Regions from separate parts of the Photobacterium leiognathi genome, predicted to be linked through region 2. Evidence: riboswitches for the same ligand, from Rfam matches in the RefSeq annotation. Region 2 holds a riboswitch; the other holds the start of a gene.
The links. Region 2 has a riboswitch for lysine ahead of Q7674_RS15725 (Na+/H+ antiporter NhaC family protein). Riboswitches for the same ligand answer to the same signal wherever they lie in the genome.
Positions count from the first base shown of each region.

Region 1: linked by a shared signal. The riboswitch ahead of Q7674_RS12040 (Na+/H+ antiporter NhaC family protein) and the one ahead of Q7674_RS15725 (Na+/H+ antiporter NhaC family protein) in region 2 are both predicted to bind lysine.

Region 1 covers NZ_CP131601.1:1,036,190-1,044,371, reverse strand. The annotation lists partial or broken gene Q7674_RS12050 (IS4 family transposase) at 77-1,450, shown strand; gene Q7674_RS12045 (thymidine kinase) at 1,547-2,125, opposite strand; gene Q7674_RS12040 (Na+/H+ antiporter NhaC family protein) at 2,277-3,875, opposite strand; lysine riboswitch at 3,961-4,142, opposite strand; gene Q7674_RS12035 (H-NS family histone-like protein) at 4,504-4,899, shown strand; gene Q7674_RS12030 (lytic murein transglycosylase) at 5,120-6,091, opposite strand; gene Q7674_RS12025 (YcgL domain-containing protein) at 6,099-6,377, opposite strand; gene minC (septum site-determining protein MinC) at 6,599-7,306, shown strand; gene minD (septum site-determining protein MinD) at 7,331-8,143, shown strand; gene minE (cell division topological specificity factor MinE) at 8,150-8,182, shown strand, end outside.
Region 2 covers NZ_CP131601.1:1,880,577-1,888,758, forward strand. The annotation lists gene Q7674_RS15700 (3-phenylpropionate MFS transporter) at 1-763, opposite strand, end outside; gene Q7674_RS15705 (c-type cytochrome) at 1,023-1,379, shown strand; partial or broken gene ccoN (cytochrome-c oxidase, cbb3-type subunit I) at 1,412-2,845, shown strand; gene ccoO (cytochrome-c oxidase, cbb3-type subunit II) at 2,838-3,446, shown strand; partial or broken gene ccoP (cytochrome-c oxidase, cbb3-type subunit III) at 3,443-5,642, shown strand; lysine riboswitch at 5,779-5,953, shown strand; gene Q7674_RS15725 (Na+/H+ antiporter NhaC family protein) at 6,039-7,619, shown strand; gene Q7674_RS15730 (VOC family protein) at 7,736-8,176, shown strand.

The DNA.
Region 1 (8,182 bases), 840 kb from region 2:
CAATGCTTGGGGATTTTTTTGAACTAATTTTATGTTTCATGATCTGATCATCTAAGCAATGATAAGGATGATTATGATGACCTATATAGAACCAACGCTTTGGGCTCAAAAACAATTCGGTCAAGCCGATCTTAATGACCTAAGACGCACTCAAAGACTCGTTGCTCTAGCTACCTCTCTCTGGTATCCCTATCTCAAAACTCATCATCTCCCCAGCCGATATGGAAGGGGCTTATCGCTTTATTCGTAATGACCAAATCAAAGCAGAAGATATTGCAGAAGCTGGATTCTATGTCACAGCACAAGAAGCTTTAGAGCAACAAACACTGCTTGCATTGGAAGATACCACTTCTCTAAGTTACTCACATCACAGCATACAAGATACACTCGGGCATTCCAATCAAGGTAATCGACACCGAGCAATGTTCGTTCATTCAACATTGCTTTTTGCTCCCGAAACTCACACTGTAGTTGGTTTAATCGAACAACAACGCTGGACCCGAGATATTGAAAAACGTGGTCAAAGACACCAGCAACTCGACCATACAAAGAAAAAGAAAGTTATAAATGGGAACAAGCATCTCGCCATGTTGCAGAGCGACTAGGCGAGAAAATGTCAGAGGTTATTTCTGTATGTGATAGAGAAGCCGATTTATTCGAGTACCTCACTTACAAGCACGAGCAACAACAACGATTTATCGTTCGCTCAATGCAAAGTCGCTGTATCGAGGAGCATGATAATCGTCTTTATGACTACGCTTCCAAGTTGTTATCAGCATGAAGCAAAGAGCTAAAAATACCGCAAAAAGGCGGTCGTAAGTCTCGCACGGCTCATCTAGACATCAAATATGCTCCCGTGACACTTAAGTCTCCCGCTAATAAAAAAGAGTTCGATAATATCTCTCTCTACTATGTTGGATGTATAGAGCAAGGTGAGAGTGACGACAAGCTCGCATGGCATTTACTGACATCAGAGCCTGTAACGAACAAAGAGGAAGCACTTAACATCGTCAGTTATTATGAGCGTCGTTGGCTGATAGAAGATTTTCACAAGGTTTGGAAAAGTGAAGGCACGCAAGTTGAACAACTGAGAATGCAAAGTAAAGATAACTTAGAAAGGCTCAGTGTTATTTTGGCATTTATTGCTACTCGTTTACTCCAGTTAAGATTTATGAACGAATCTAAAGAGTTATCTAGTAGCTGTTGTGAACGGGTGTTAAAAGGTAAAGCGTGGAAGCTTATGTGGTTAAAATTGGAGAAGAAAAAGCTGCCCAAAGAAGCACCAAATATATCGTGGGCTTACAAAAGTATTGCACGGTTAGGTGGTTGGAAAGATACCAAGCGGACGGGTCGCGCTTCTGTAAAGACATTATGGCAAGGATGGTTTAGGTTACAAACCATCCTTGAAGGATATGAACTAGCTAAGTCTCTTGAACACAATGACTTGTGATCAAGAGACAGGCTAAATAAGCTGGCTTTTTGTTTCGCAATAATTACGTATTACTGGATTAAATAAAGAAGACTATCCCTATTCATCATTAAATAATTAACGACCTAATGCTTCTTTATAATGTAATCGGCATACAGATACATAACGATCGTTACCACCAATTTCAACTTGATCACCATCAGCAATAGCACGACCGGTTTCATCTTGACGGATCACCATGTTTGCCTTGCGACCACAGTGACAAATTGTTTTTAGTTCAACTAACTTATCAGCCCACGATAATAAGTAACGACTACCTTCAAAAAGCTCCCCTAAGAAGTCTGTACGTAAGCCGTAACATAAAACTGGAATATCGAGTTTATCGACCACTTCCGTTAATTGATAAACCTGCGCTTTAGATAAGAACTGGCACTCATCAATTAATACACAGTCAATTTTACCTTTATTCGATAATGCTTTTACTCGCTCGAATAAATCATCTTCTAAATTAAATAGCTCAGCTTCTTCTTCTAAACCAATACGAGAAGTCACTTTACCCACACCATAACGGTTATCGATAGCAGCGGTGAAAATAAGCGGCGTCATGCCTCTTTCACGGTAATTAAACGAAGATTGCAATAATGTGGTCGATTTCCCTGCATTCATTGCAGAGTAATAGAAATACATCTGGGCCATGAGAATTCCCTAGTAATACGATTGCTTTAAAAAAACTGCGCCGATGCTACAGAAATTCACTCATAATGAAAAGTGATAGACTTAACAACTACACATTAGTTACAAAAAAGCCCATAACATTGTATGGGCTTTCACTACATCGTATTAAAAATCAGCTTTTCACTATTGGTTGATAGGTTCGACGAGACAACCACGCAAAGAACACACATACCATAATGAATGTAGTAATCGCTGCAATAAACGCAACAGGTAATGAATCGGTCATCCCCAATACCAAATAGCCAATCATAGAGACAAAAGCAACCGACATCGCATATGGCAATTGCGTTGCTACGTGATCAATGTGGTGACAACGTGCCCCTGTTGACGACAAAATGGTGGTATCTGAAATCGGCGAACAGTGATCACCAAATACGGAGCCTGCTAATACGCCTGCTAACATTGGTAGCATTAACGCAATATCTGTAGCGCCAGCTAAATCCCCTGCAATCGGTAACATGATACCAAACGTACCCCATGATGTTCCTGTCGAGAATGCCATTGCACCCGATAAGATAAATAGGATCATAGGTAATAACATTGGGCTAATATTGCCTTGAACTAAGGTCGATAAATAACGACCTGTATTCATATCACCAATAACGCTACCGATCGCCCAAGCAAATAATAAAATTAAAATCGCTCCGAACATGGATTTAGCACCAATCCATAATGTTCGAGCAATTTCTTTAAACACAATACGCTGACGGAACACTGGAATAATCGCAGCAACAAGACCAAATAAACCACCTAAACAAAGTGATTTACCCACATCAGTATTTTCAAATGCGCCAAGAATAGCAAAAGATTTACCGTCTGCTGCAAGTGCTTGATAGCCTGTGAAAATCATAAAGAAGAAAGTAGCGGCAATCAGAATAATAATAGGCCACACTAAATCGCCGACTTTACCTTTCTCACTCTCCGTTATTTCTAATTCTTCGGTGAGATCTTTTGCTTGCTCATCAACATCACCGCCCTCATCAAAGCCACGACCATGCATGGCGGCCATCTCATGCTTTTTCATTGGTCCAATATCCCACTGGAACCAAGACACAACAAACACCATAGCTAAAGCAAAGATCGCATAGAAGTTCATTGGCGCTAGCGTTAAGAATGCACTTAGTGGCGTGTACTCAGTTACTCCGTGGGTAACTAAAATGCCACCAATTAAAGTAATAATATAAGCACCCCAGCTTGATGCTGGCATCAATACACACATCGGCGCTGCCGTTGAATCTAATATATAAGCAAGCTTAGAGCGTGAGATATAAAAACGATCGGTTACTGGTCGTGAAATAGAACCGACCGCTAAGCTATTAAAGTAATCATCAACAAAAATAAACACGCCTAAAAAAGCAGCTAGTAACTTGGCACCACGTTTACTTTTGATTTTTGTTTGTGCCCATTCTGCAAACGCACGTGTACCACCGGACAAGGTTAACAGTGCTGTCATCATCCCTAATATAATGAGGAATAATACAATACTCATGTTCCAGGTGTTTACCCCACCATCAGAAATGAATAAGCCTTTTATTGTTCCTCCTAAATAAGAAGCAGAATGATTAAATGAAAAATCATTTAAATAAAGAGCCCCTAATAATATACCTGCGCCAAGTGAAAGTAACACGCGACGAGAAAGTATCGCGAGCACCAGCGCAACTACAGGAGGAATGATTGATACTAATGAATGGGAATAATCGACTAAATTCATGATCTCAACGACAACCGAATTAGGTGGGAGATCTACTGTAGGAGATGGCTATCACCATATATGAAGAGCCTCTTAAAGCTCCCTTCGTCACAGTAGCGCTCCATAGTTAATATGATGTATACACTATGGCAGTGTTACACTTATTCAATGCAACCCCAGTAAGATGATTCGATGTCACGCTTACTTCGGCATTAGCTCCTTTCATTAACCCTCATCGGTTTCACCCTCTTGCTAATTACTGTTAGATAATGCACCTCTACCTTACAATAAGGATGCGAACATTCTACGTAATGTTTCATCATTTGCAACAACATCACAGAAAAGTTTTAACATCTCACAATGAATAACATTGCTTTCATAAATAAATTTTATTCAATTATAGCAACGAAGATGAAATATTATGAACTAAAGCGCATGAGCTGTTTCATTTTGTAACTATTTAACGAGCAATTTATCTTTTTCACTCTATTCTTTTATTTATAAATAGGATTGTTGTTTTAATTAACTATTAAGGGAAATAACGATTAAAGTGTTTTGACATAAAGAATAAAAGTATTACTATTGTAATAAATGATTCGACACTGCTATTATTATTTACAGTTAGTTAAAAATAACAGGAAATATAAAAATGTCTGATGCAATGAAAGCACTTTTAAACCTTCGTAGTCTTCGTGCGCTTTCTCGTGAATATACTCTAGAGCAACTAGAAGAAGCACTTGAGAAATTAACTACCGTTGTTCAAGAACGTGCTGAAGCTGAAGCTGCAGAACAAGCTAAAGAAAATGAGCGTAATGAAAAACTAGCTCAATACCGTGAAATGCTATTAGCTGATGGCATCGACCCAGAAGAATTATTAGCTAGCCTTTCTAAAGCACCAAAAGCAAAACGTGCTGCACGTCCTGCTAAATATAAGTTCATCGACGAAAACGGTGAAGAAAAAACATGGACAGGCCAAGGTCGTACGCCAAGCGCACTTAAGAAAGCACTAGATGAAGGTAAATCTTTAGAAGATTTCGAAATCTAATTCGCTAAAAGCATTACTGAAAAGCCCAACCTCGTTGGGCTTTTTTTATACTTGTTAAAAGCATCTATATCTCGCCTCCCCAAATATAAATAGTCTAAAGGTATAAGTTACCTTTCCCTTATTTTCCATTTTAATACCCAAACCAACATCAACAATAAAAAAGCCAGACAAACATGCCTGGCTTTTAATACATTTAACATGACAATGAAATTAACTTAGATCAATAAATCTTATCTGCTAAATGGCTTACTGCTAATGCAAAATAGTGAGATCGGTTCCATTTCATTAGCGTTTGGTAATTACCGTAAACAAGATACGCACGACCATGATTATCATCAGGTTGAACTAACCACGCTTCAATGTCTTCTTGTGGTAAGTTAGCACCCGATAAGGTACGAACCCCTAATGCTTGCCACTGTGCTAGCGTTTTTCCTTTATCCGCATCAGTACCTTTTAAACTGTCAGATAATGATGATGGGATTTGCACTTGGCGTCCCCAAGTATATTTATCATTCCAGCCAGACTTCTTCAGGTAATTCGCAGCAGAAGCAAATACATCTGCTTTTGTATTCCAGATATCCGCTTTACCGTCATTATTTCCATCAACAGCGAAAGTTAAATAAGAGGTTGGCATAAATTGACACTGACCCATTGCGCCAGCCCACGAACCTCTCATCTCATCAATAGTAATGTGACCTTCTTGAAGAATTTGTAATGCCGCCATAACTTGTTTACGGAATAACTCTTCACGACGACCTTCATAAGCCAATGTCGTTAATGCTTCCACAACATGGTAATTACCTTGTAATTTACCAAAGTTACTTTCAACACCCCACAACGCAACAATAAAGCGAGGCTGAACACCATATTTTTTACCAATGCGATCTAAGGTCTCTTTATTCTCATGATATAAACGACGTGCTTGTTTTACTTTCCAATCAGGCACAGCACGTGGAATATATTGATCTAAAGTTAATTTTTTTTCAGGCTGATTCTTGTCTGCTTTTACTGCGCGGTGCGTAAAAGTAATACCATCAAAAGCAGAATCTAAAATAGGTTCAGATATACCTTTTGAACGTGCTTCAGCTTTTAATTTATTTATGTATGCGTTAAATCCTTCATCAGCAGCAAAAGCTGTTGAGGAAATCCCTAATCCTAAGGCCACAACGGCCGATATTAAACGCTTATGCATAATAACCTTAATTAACTCTGCTAGCTTTGTCGGCTTTATATTGATCCAATAAGTTAGTCACTGGCGGTGGAACTTGAAGATAAAATCCAACCGTATTTAATGCCTCTTTCACTTTTTCAACATCGGCCAATGCTAACTTTCTACCATCAAGCTTTAACACCATAACAAATTGTGGTTTACCAAATGTAGTCATTAATGCTTCAGGTACATCTGAGAAATCATCTTTCTTATTAATATATAAATAAGTGTTATCTTTTTTTAAGCTTTTATAGATTGCACACAACATCTCAATTCGCCTATTTGTTAAAGCTTCCTCTTTCAGACCACAATTTTAACGCATCATTCCCTATTGGTTTATTTTTCACCATAAAGGATGAGACTTTTGTCTGAAATTCCAACGTCAAAGCAAGGATAACTTGCCCCTAACTGCTAGGGAATATACCATGCTACTACCTTTGTGATAATCAACAAGAGTGGTTAATTTAATCACTAACCATAATAACGCCCATGACCAAGACAGCTGAACTTAAAGGGAGCTCGTTCACGCTCTCTGCACTTCATTTAATCGATGGTGATATTAAAAAAGCAACTGATCACCTTAAAGAAAAAGTTGAACTCGCACCTAATTTCTTCGCCTCTGCACCTGTTGTTATCGATATATCTAATGCAGGCAAAGATATTAACTTTAAGCAGTTAAAAGCCGGAATTGTTGACGCAGGTATGATCCCTGTGGGTATTAGTGGTTGCAAAGAGCCTGAGTTACAAAAACAAGCAAAATCTGCTGGTTTTGCTATTATGAATGCCGCTCGTTCAGTAAAAGAGCAATCAACAGCAGAATCTACTGAAGTAGAACCATCTCCTCAGCCAGAAGAAAAAGGCCGAGAGTCAGCACTTATTATTCGCACCCCTGTTCGTTCAGGTCAGCAGATTTACGCAAAAAATCGTGACCTTGTCATTCTCAATCATGTGAGTGCTGGCGCTGAAATTCTTGCTGATGGTTGTATTCATATTTACGGAACACTACGTGGTCGCGCTATTGCAGGTGCCAATGGAGACCAAGAAGCAACAATTTTCTGTCAGAACTTGCAATCTGAATTGATTTCAGTTGCAGGAAACTACTGGCTAAGTGATAACATTCAGGAAGAGTTCTGGGGCAAAGGTGTAGTTATCTCTATTGCTAATAATACACTCAGCATCGAGCACCTGGCTTTATAAAAGTTTTAATAAGGAATTGAGTAAATGGCACGAATTATCGTTGTTACTTCAGGTAAAGGTGGCGTTGGTAAAACAACTTCAAGCGCTGCCATTGCATCTGGCCTAGCATTATGCGGTAAAAAAACTGCAGTTATCGATTTTGATATCGGTCTGCGTAACCTAGATCTCATTATGGGTTGTGAACGCCGTGTCGTTTATGACTTCGTTAATGTTATTAACGGCGAAGCAAATTTAAACCAAGCACTAATCAAAGATAAGCGCGTTGACAACTTGTTTGTTCTTCCTGCATCTCAGACTCGTGATAAAGATGCACTTTCTCGTGAAGGTGTTGAGCGCGTTTTAAATGACTTGGATAAAATGGGCTTTGAATTCATTATCTGTGACTCACCTGCAGGTATTGAAACAGGTGCATTAATGGCACTTTACTTCGCAGATGAAGCGATTGTAACAACCAACCCTGAAGTTTCTTCTGTTCGTGACTCTGACCGTATCCTAGGTATTCTAGATTCTAAGTCACGCCGTGCAGAACAAGGTAAAGATGCAGTTAAACAACACCTGCTACTAACACGCTACAACCCGACACGTGTAACGCAAGGTGAAATGCTAAGCGTTCAAGATGTTGAAGAAATTTTGCATATTCCTCTTTTAGGTGTTATTCCTGAAAGCCAAGCAGTGCTAAACGCGTCTAACAAGGGTGAACCAGTTATTTTCGATAAAGAATCTGATGCTGGTATTGCTTATGAAGATACAGTAGCACGCTTATTGGGTGAGGAACGCCCGTTTAAATTCTTAGAGGAAGAGAAGAAAGGCTTCCTAAAACGCTTATTTGGAGGCTAACTTTATATGGCACTGCTCGAGTTTTTCCGCCCGAAAAAG
Region 2 (8,182 bases):
CTGAAATAGTTGATAGGCTCCACAAATAGCCAATGGTATCTGAGTCTAATCCTTTTTCAGCCCAATATACGGTACTAAAGAAGTAATATCCGCCATGACTCCCCTCTAGCAATGAAGCAACGAGTAGGAAAACCAATGTTTCTTTACAGCATAAGACTTTAAAGATATTTGGCTTTTTCTCTTCTTCGTTATGATGACAAACCATAGGAACACTGGGTTTCATTAAAGTACCAATGAATGTAGCACCTAAACCGACTGCGCCCATTACAGGGACTGCACTCACGCCAAAATGTTGAATAACCCATCCCATACATGCTGACGCAACCGTTAATGCTACCGCTCCCCATAAGCGGGTATAACCATAATCAAGACGATTATCACGTGCATAATGATTTGAAATAGCATCTGAGATCGCAACGGCTGGGCCGATTGCTAAGTTAAAAATCACTAGCAATAACGCAAGAGTCCAGAAAGATGGTGTAATAGTTCCAAGCCAAATGAATGCGATAAAACCGAGTAAGCTTAAAAACATTGACCAACGAAGGAATGGAATGAGATGTCCAACTTTGTGGAAAAAAGGAGTTAACGTAAAATTAATCACACAACGAGCAGCTAGACCAAACCCTACCAACATTCCGACATCAGCATCTGAAATGCCTAATTTTTCAAGCCATAATCCTCTGAACGGTAAATATACACCGTAAGAAAACCAGAACATAAATTGATACGTAGACATCCATAGTGATGGTCGGCATGTGAACATTGGCACACTCCTTTTTTGTGTATATCAACGGTATCGAAAATGGTTCTCATTAACAATTTGAAGAAATACCAAAAAATCACTAAAAACAGTCATGCCGTTCACTACATTCCGTTCGATAGTCTTTCACTGCAACAGTAAATATTCTCTTTTTTGAGTTGATGTTAAAAACTGACATTGATAAGCGCAGAAAACAGCTATCTTTAAAACTGTGTCTTTGTATTGCTAATTCTATAAATAGAGTTTTTAAAGGGAGGTGGGCATGTCTTTTATCCTATCCATTAAACGGTTCTTGTTTGTAGTGTTACTCGCAACACCTCTTGTCGCTTTTGCCGATGAAATAACGCCGGAGCAACAGTTTGAAATAGGTAAACAGAAGGCCCTTGTGTGTGTGACCTGCCACGGGGTTGACGGTATTTCGGCTACTGAGACTTACCCCAACCTGCAAGGTCAAAAGCAACAATACCTAATTGCAGCTCTTAAAGCATATAAACAAAACCAACGTATTGATGGGCTAGCAATATTAATGCAAGGCTATGCGAAACATTTAAGTGATCAAGATATGAGGGATCTTGCGTATTACTTCAGCCATGTAAAAACAGAAAATCATGATCAATAAAAATAAACTGCATCATTGCTAAGGTTATGACGATGGATACTCGGTACAACTATAAAATCGTTCAATACTTTATGGTTGCCAGTGTTATTTGGGCGCTAATTGGCATGTTAATCGGTGTGATTTTAGCAGCGCAACTTTACTGACCAGCCTTGAATTTAGATTCTGAGTATTTCCAGTTTGGTCGTCTTCGCCCTTTACATACTAACGGGGTGATTTTTGGCTTTGTGGTTAACCTCTTGATGGGGACATCTTTCTATATAATTCAACGTACCTGTAAGCAGCGACTATATAATATGTCGATTGCTTGGTTGGTATTTTGGCTCTGGCAATTCATCTTAATTCTCGCAGTTATCACCTTACCAATGGGCTTTACCACCTCAAAAGAATATGCCGAACTTGAATGGCCTATCGACATTCTCATTGCCATCACTTGGGTGATGTATGCAATTGTTTTCTTTATGACAATAGCCAAGCGTTCGGTACATCATATCTTCGTTGCTAACTGGTTTTATGGTGCGTTTATTATTGTTATTGCGATGATATTTATTGCTAACAATCTCGAATTACCTGTCACGATGTGGAAATCTTATTCCATTTATTCCGGCGCAGAAGATGCCATTGTGCAATGGTGGTGGGGTCATAACGCAGTAGGCTTTTTACTCACAGCAGGGATCATTGGGATGAATTACTACTTCATTCCGAAAGTTGCTGAACGCCCTATTTATTCTTACCGTTTATCTGTTATTCATTTTTGGGGATTAGTCGGCTTTTATACTTGGGCGGGCACGCACCATTTAATCTATTCATCAGTACCTGATTGGCTGCAAAATCTCGGTATTGTGATGTCACTTATTCTATGGCTACCGTCTTGGGGTGGCGCATTTAATAGCATGATGACCTTGCTTAACAATAAGCAAAAGCTCAAACATGACTATATTATGTGGTTCTTCTTCTCTGCGATTGTGTATTACGCCCTTGCTACTTTTGAAGGCCCATTACTGGCAATTCGTTGGTTTAATATGATCGCCCATAATACTGATTGGGTAATTGGACATGTTCATTCTGGCGCATTGGGCTGGGTAGGTATGTCTGCCATTGCGACCTTCTATTACTTTATTCCTCGCCTGTATGGTCATGAACAATTGTGGTCTAACCGTTTAGTGAAATGGCATTTCTGGTTAGCCCATATTGGGATTGTGTTATATGCCGTTGCCCTATGGATTGCAGGTATTGGACAAGGCTACATGTGGCTAAAAGAAGAGCCAAATGGCTCACTCAGTTATAGCTTTGTCGAAGCCATGAACTTTAGTGCCCCTTGGATGTTAGTTCGCTTTATTGGCGGTGCACTGTTTGTGCTTGGCGTAGTATTGATGATTTATAACCTTTACCGCACGGTGAAACAGCCTAAACCCAAAAACAATAATAACGCTGACACCGTAACAGAAAAGGTAGATGCGCATGATTAATAAAGACTTTACTTCATCGGTGGTGATTTTAATTGCGTCAACAGCAATTGTTGCTGCTTTCTCTTTCCTTGTTTGGGTTCTACCTGCCTTCTTCTATCAAGACAAGCTGATTGCAGAATCGACAGCAAAACCGTTAACGGCGTTACAAGTAGCTGGACGTGATATTTACATCAGTGAAGGTTGCCATACTTGCCACTCAATGATGGTTCGTCCGCTTAATGCTGAGATAAAACGTTATGGCAGATACAACCGAGAGAGTGATGATATATACGAGCATCCAAATCTTTGGGGTTCAAAACGAACAGGGCCAGATTTAACCAATCTTGGGCGTAAATATTCAGATCAATGGCATATTATTCATCTGCGTAATCCTCGTGATGTAGTACCAACATCGATCATGCCGTCTTATCCGTGGTTATTTGAGCAAGTATTAGATGGTGAAGACATTGAAGCTAAGCTCACAGCCCTACGCACTTTAGGTGTGCCCTATAGTGACAAAGAAATTCGCCAAGCGAGATTAGAGGTGAAAGGTAAAACCAAAGCACAAGCATTAATCGCCTACTTGCAAAGCTTGGGACAAGATCAAGGAGTACGACCATGAGTGCTTTTTGGAGTAGTTGGGTCATAATCTTAACGCTGATTTTTTTAGCGTTCATGACTGCAGTCGTTGTGGTGTATTGGAAAAAGAACCACTCAGCCAATGCAAACCGAACTGTTGAGAGCTTTGATGGGATAGATGAAAACGACGCGGCTGTACCCAGTCTGCTGCTTTTATCCTATCTTGCTGCGTTCATTATTGCTGCGGTTTTCTTAGTGCTTTATCCCGGCATGGGAAATTGGCAAGGATTAATGAAATGGCAGTCTACCAGCGAAGCAGAATCTACCGCTCCGACTTCACTGCAGGCACAAATCGCTCAACTGGGTGGAGATAACTTAAGTTATAAAGATTTGAGTAAATCCCCTGAAATCGTCAATGCTGGCCTCGCTTTATTTCAAACCCATTGCGCCGCCTGTCATTTAAATCAAGCCCAAGGACAACTACATTTTCCCAATTTAAGCGATACAGTTTGGCTATATGGCGGCAGTGACGAAGCGATCCATCATTCCATTGTTCACGGCCGTAATGGTGTCATGGCTAGGTTGGAAAGATATTCTAACCGAAGAAGAAATTGAGCATGTTTCCTCTTATGTCGCTTCACTTGAAAAAAATCGCATTATTGCTGAGCCTACTATTAACCTTGAACTCGGTAAAACCGTATTTGATGCAAACTGTACCGCTTGTCATGGCAGTGATGCAAAAGGTAATCAAGCTTTAGGTGCGCCGAATCTCACCGATAATATTTGGCTTCATGACGGCAGTATTGAAGGCATTAATGCCACCGTCACATATGGCTTAAATAACGTTATGCCCGCTTTTGAAAACCAACTCACTGATGATGAAATTCAAGCTCTAGGGGCTTATATACGTCATCAAGGTAATGAGCAACAAAACAAACTTGCAGAGCTCGATCAAGATATGGTCAGTAAAGGACAGTATCTAGCCTACGCAGGTGACTGTATTGCTTGCCATACAGGTGAAGGTGGTGAACCTTTTGGTGGTGGTTTAGGTTTCTTAACTCCGTTTGGTACGCTTTATTCAACCAATATTTCAGCTCACCCTACCTATGGTATTGGTGATTACACCTATGAGGAGTTTTACGACGCACTACACAAAGGAAAAGGGAAACACGGTTATTTATACCCTGCAATGCCTTACTCGTCTTATCAATATGTCACCGATGAAGATACTCAAGCGTTATGGGCGTATATGCAATCGCTTAACTTTGTAAACACCCGTAATCAAGAGAATAAGATGATGTTTCCAAGTAACATTCGTTTGGGGCTATTAGGCTGGAATATTGCTTTCTTAAACACTGCACCACTGGAATACCCCGATGATATGACCGAGCAATGGAAGCGTGGTAAATACCTCACCATGGGATTAGGTCACTGTTCGGAATGTCATACACCACGTAACGTAGCGCAAGCCTTGATCGAAAAAGAGCTATTCCAAGGTAATTTAATTGATGGTTGGAAAGCTCCTGATATTACTGCAACAGAGCTTTATCAAGACCGTTGGGATGTGAAAACTTTAACGGATTTTTTAAAAACGGGTCATTCCGATAAAGGAACCGCATTTGGTGGTATGGCGGAAGTGGTACAAAACAGTACTCGCTTCTTAACAGAGAAAGACGTCGCAGCCATTGCGGAATACTTGATCACTGGTGATAAATATAACGAGTTAGATAGCTCGGTTCCTCAGCTTAACCCTCCAGGGTTTGGTGATTTAGTGCCAGCCGATGTTGATATTCAAACCGTTGAGCTAAAACCGTTAAGTAGCGACGATCCTGAAAACGAAGCCAAACTCTATGGTTTGTATGTTCAAACCTGTGGTGCATGTCATGGTAAAGACGGGAAAGGCCGAAAAGGTATCGCCCCTACACTGCTTAATAACGGGATAATTATGCACAGTGATCCTTACGATACTATTGCCGTTACTATTCGTGGTTTATCGCCAAACTTTATGGAGCAAGACACCAATTTCATGCCAATGAGTAGCTTTAACTCAGTGATCAGTGACGCTAACTTGGCAAAACTGATCAGCTTTGTTCGTGCGAAATTAGGTGATCGTACAGTGCCAGTTACCCCGCAAGAAGTTTCTGATGTGCGTAAGGCATTAGTTGAAGGTGGTTACGCTGGAAATATTCACAGCATGACACTACCAGAAGCTAATGAGCCAAATAGTTTTACGGAATAAGCGGATATCTAAACAGTGTACAGTTTCATTATCTGCTTAACATTCCATCAACAGTAATAACTTTTACAATTTTTATGCAATTTTTCACTGTTTTATATTGCCTCTGTAAAATTTATAAGTATCATCAAATTTCAATCCTTTGAGTAGAGGCGCGCTGCCTATTAGTATCCAGATGGAGGGTGACACCTAAGAAGTCTGGGGAAAGGAGTCGGCGCCGAAGTCATTGTTGTGTCATCAACAGTGGCTGGGTCTGCATTAAATAAGTGCAGAACTGCCATAGTTTACGTAGTCTATGGAGCGCTACCCTAAGGGATACGACGAAGTATTTTTTCTACAGAAATCTGTTTCTCTATCCTTTCGGTAGATCTCCACCTAATATAGGTGTTTAAGAGATCCATGAATCTAGTTCAATATTCTGACTCCCTTTTATCAGTCGTTCCGGCATTACTTGCTGTTATTTTAGCTATCGCCACTCGTCGCGTATTGCTATCACTTGGTCTTGGCATTGTTGCTGGCGCAATCCTTCTTAATGATTACAACCCTTTAGCTGCGCTAAAATACATTGTTCATCAAGTCGTTGGTCTTATTTGGTCTGACGGTGCGGTAAATAGTGGCAACGTGAATATGATCATCTTCATGTTGTTACTAGGCGGTTTGATCAGCCTAATGACAGCAACAGGTGCAACCCGTGCATTTGCTGAATGGGGTTACCGCCGTTGTAAAGATCGCCGCAGTGCAAACATGCTAACAAGCCTAATGGTTTTTGCTTTCTTTATTGATGACTTCTTCCACAGCTTGTCTGTAGGTCCTATTTGTCGTCCTGTGACTGACCGTTTCAACATTTCACGTGCGAAACTGGCATACCTACTGGACTCAACTGCAGCGCCTGTTTGTGTCATTACACCTATTTCATCTTGGGGCGCATACATTATTGCAATCCTTGGCGGTATCCTAGCAACGAACCATATTACTGATATCAGCGCGATTTCATTATTCGTTCAAATGATCCCAATGAACCTATACGCGGTGTTCACACTGCTTATGGTTATCGTGGTTATCTTCTTCCAACTAAACATTGGTCCAATGCGTCAACACGAAGCATGGGCAGAAGAAGGTAAACTATGGGACGAATCAAAAGGTCACCCTAAAGGTCTAGAGATCACAACAGAATCTTCAGGCAAAGGCACGATGATCGACATGGTACTGCCGATCCTAACGTTAACAGTATCAAGTGTTATCTTTATGGTGATCAGCGGTGCAGACGTTCTAGCCTCTCGCGGTGAAGCATTTAGCCTAATTAAATCACTTGAACACACTGATTTAGGTTCATCACTGGTCAACGCCTCACTATGTAGCCTTGCTGTTTCAATGGTATTAGCACTTCGCTTAAAGCTATCACTAAAAACATGGCTAACAGCAGCACCACAAGGTATTCAAGCAATGATGCCTGCGATCGTTATCCTAATGTTCGCATGGACTATCGGTACTGTAGTAAGTGACATGAAAACTGGTCTGTACCTAGCTTCATTAACGAAAGGTGGCTTCCCTACTGAACTACTACCTGCATTAGTATTCGTTCTATCTTGCGCAATGTCTTTCGCGACAGGTACAAGCTGGGGTACGTTCGGTATCATGTTGCCACTAGCGGGTGATATGGCGGTAGCAAGTGATGCTCACCTACTAATGCCTATGCTTTCTGCGGTACTTGCTGGCTCTGTATTTGGCGACCACAGCTCACCAATTTCAAGCACAAGTATTCTGTCGGCAACTGGTGCTGGTAGCCACCACATGGATCACGTGATGACTCAGCTTCCTTACGCTGTAACAGTGGCATTCGGTGCATTATTAGGTTACTTAACCATGGGTATTATGTCGTCAACTATCGCTGGTATCGGCGTAAGTGCACTATGGTTCCTAGCATGTTGTACTATCCACCTTCGTCGTCACAGAAAATACCAACAAGCGGTAACAGCATAAGCTAACTGTCTAAATTCATAATAAATGAGATAACTCCCCGTTCGTTTTATCCTGTAATTGCTTTATGCTTAGGGTTAAACAACGGGGATTTTTTACATCAAATTTAGGAAAGAAACATGGAATACTTACACACAATGATCCGCGTGAGCAACCTAGATGCATCACTGGACTTTTACTGTAATAAGTTAGGATTGGTTGAAGTTAACCGTAAAGAAAGTGAGCGTGGACGCTTTACCCTTGTGTTCCTTGCAGCACCAAGCCAAGCGGAAGCAGCAAAAGAGACCAAATCACCGTTGCTTGAACTGACTTACAATTGGGATCCTGAAGAGTACACTGGCGGTCGTAATTTTGGACACTTAGCGTTTACAGTTGAGAACATTTACGAGTTATGTGCGCGCCTACAAGATAACGGGGTTGTTATCAATCGCCTACCACGTGATGGACACATGGCATTCGTTCGCTCACCTGATGGTATTTCTATTGAATTACTGCAAAAAGGTGATGCACTTGAAGCGCAAGAGCCTTGGGCATCAATGCAAAACCAAGGCGAATGGTAATAAGCG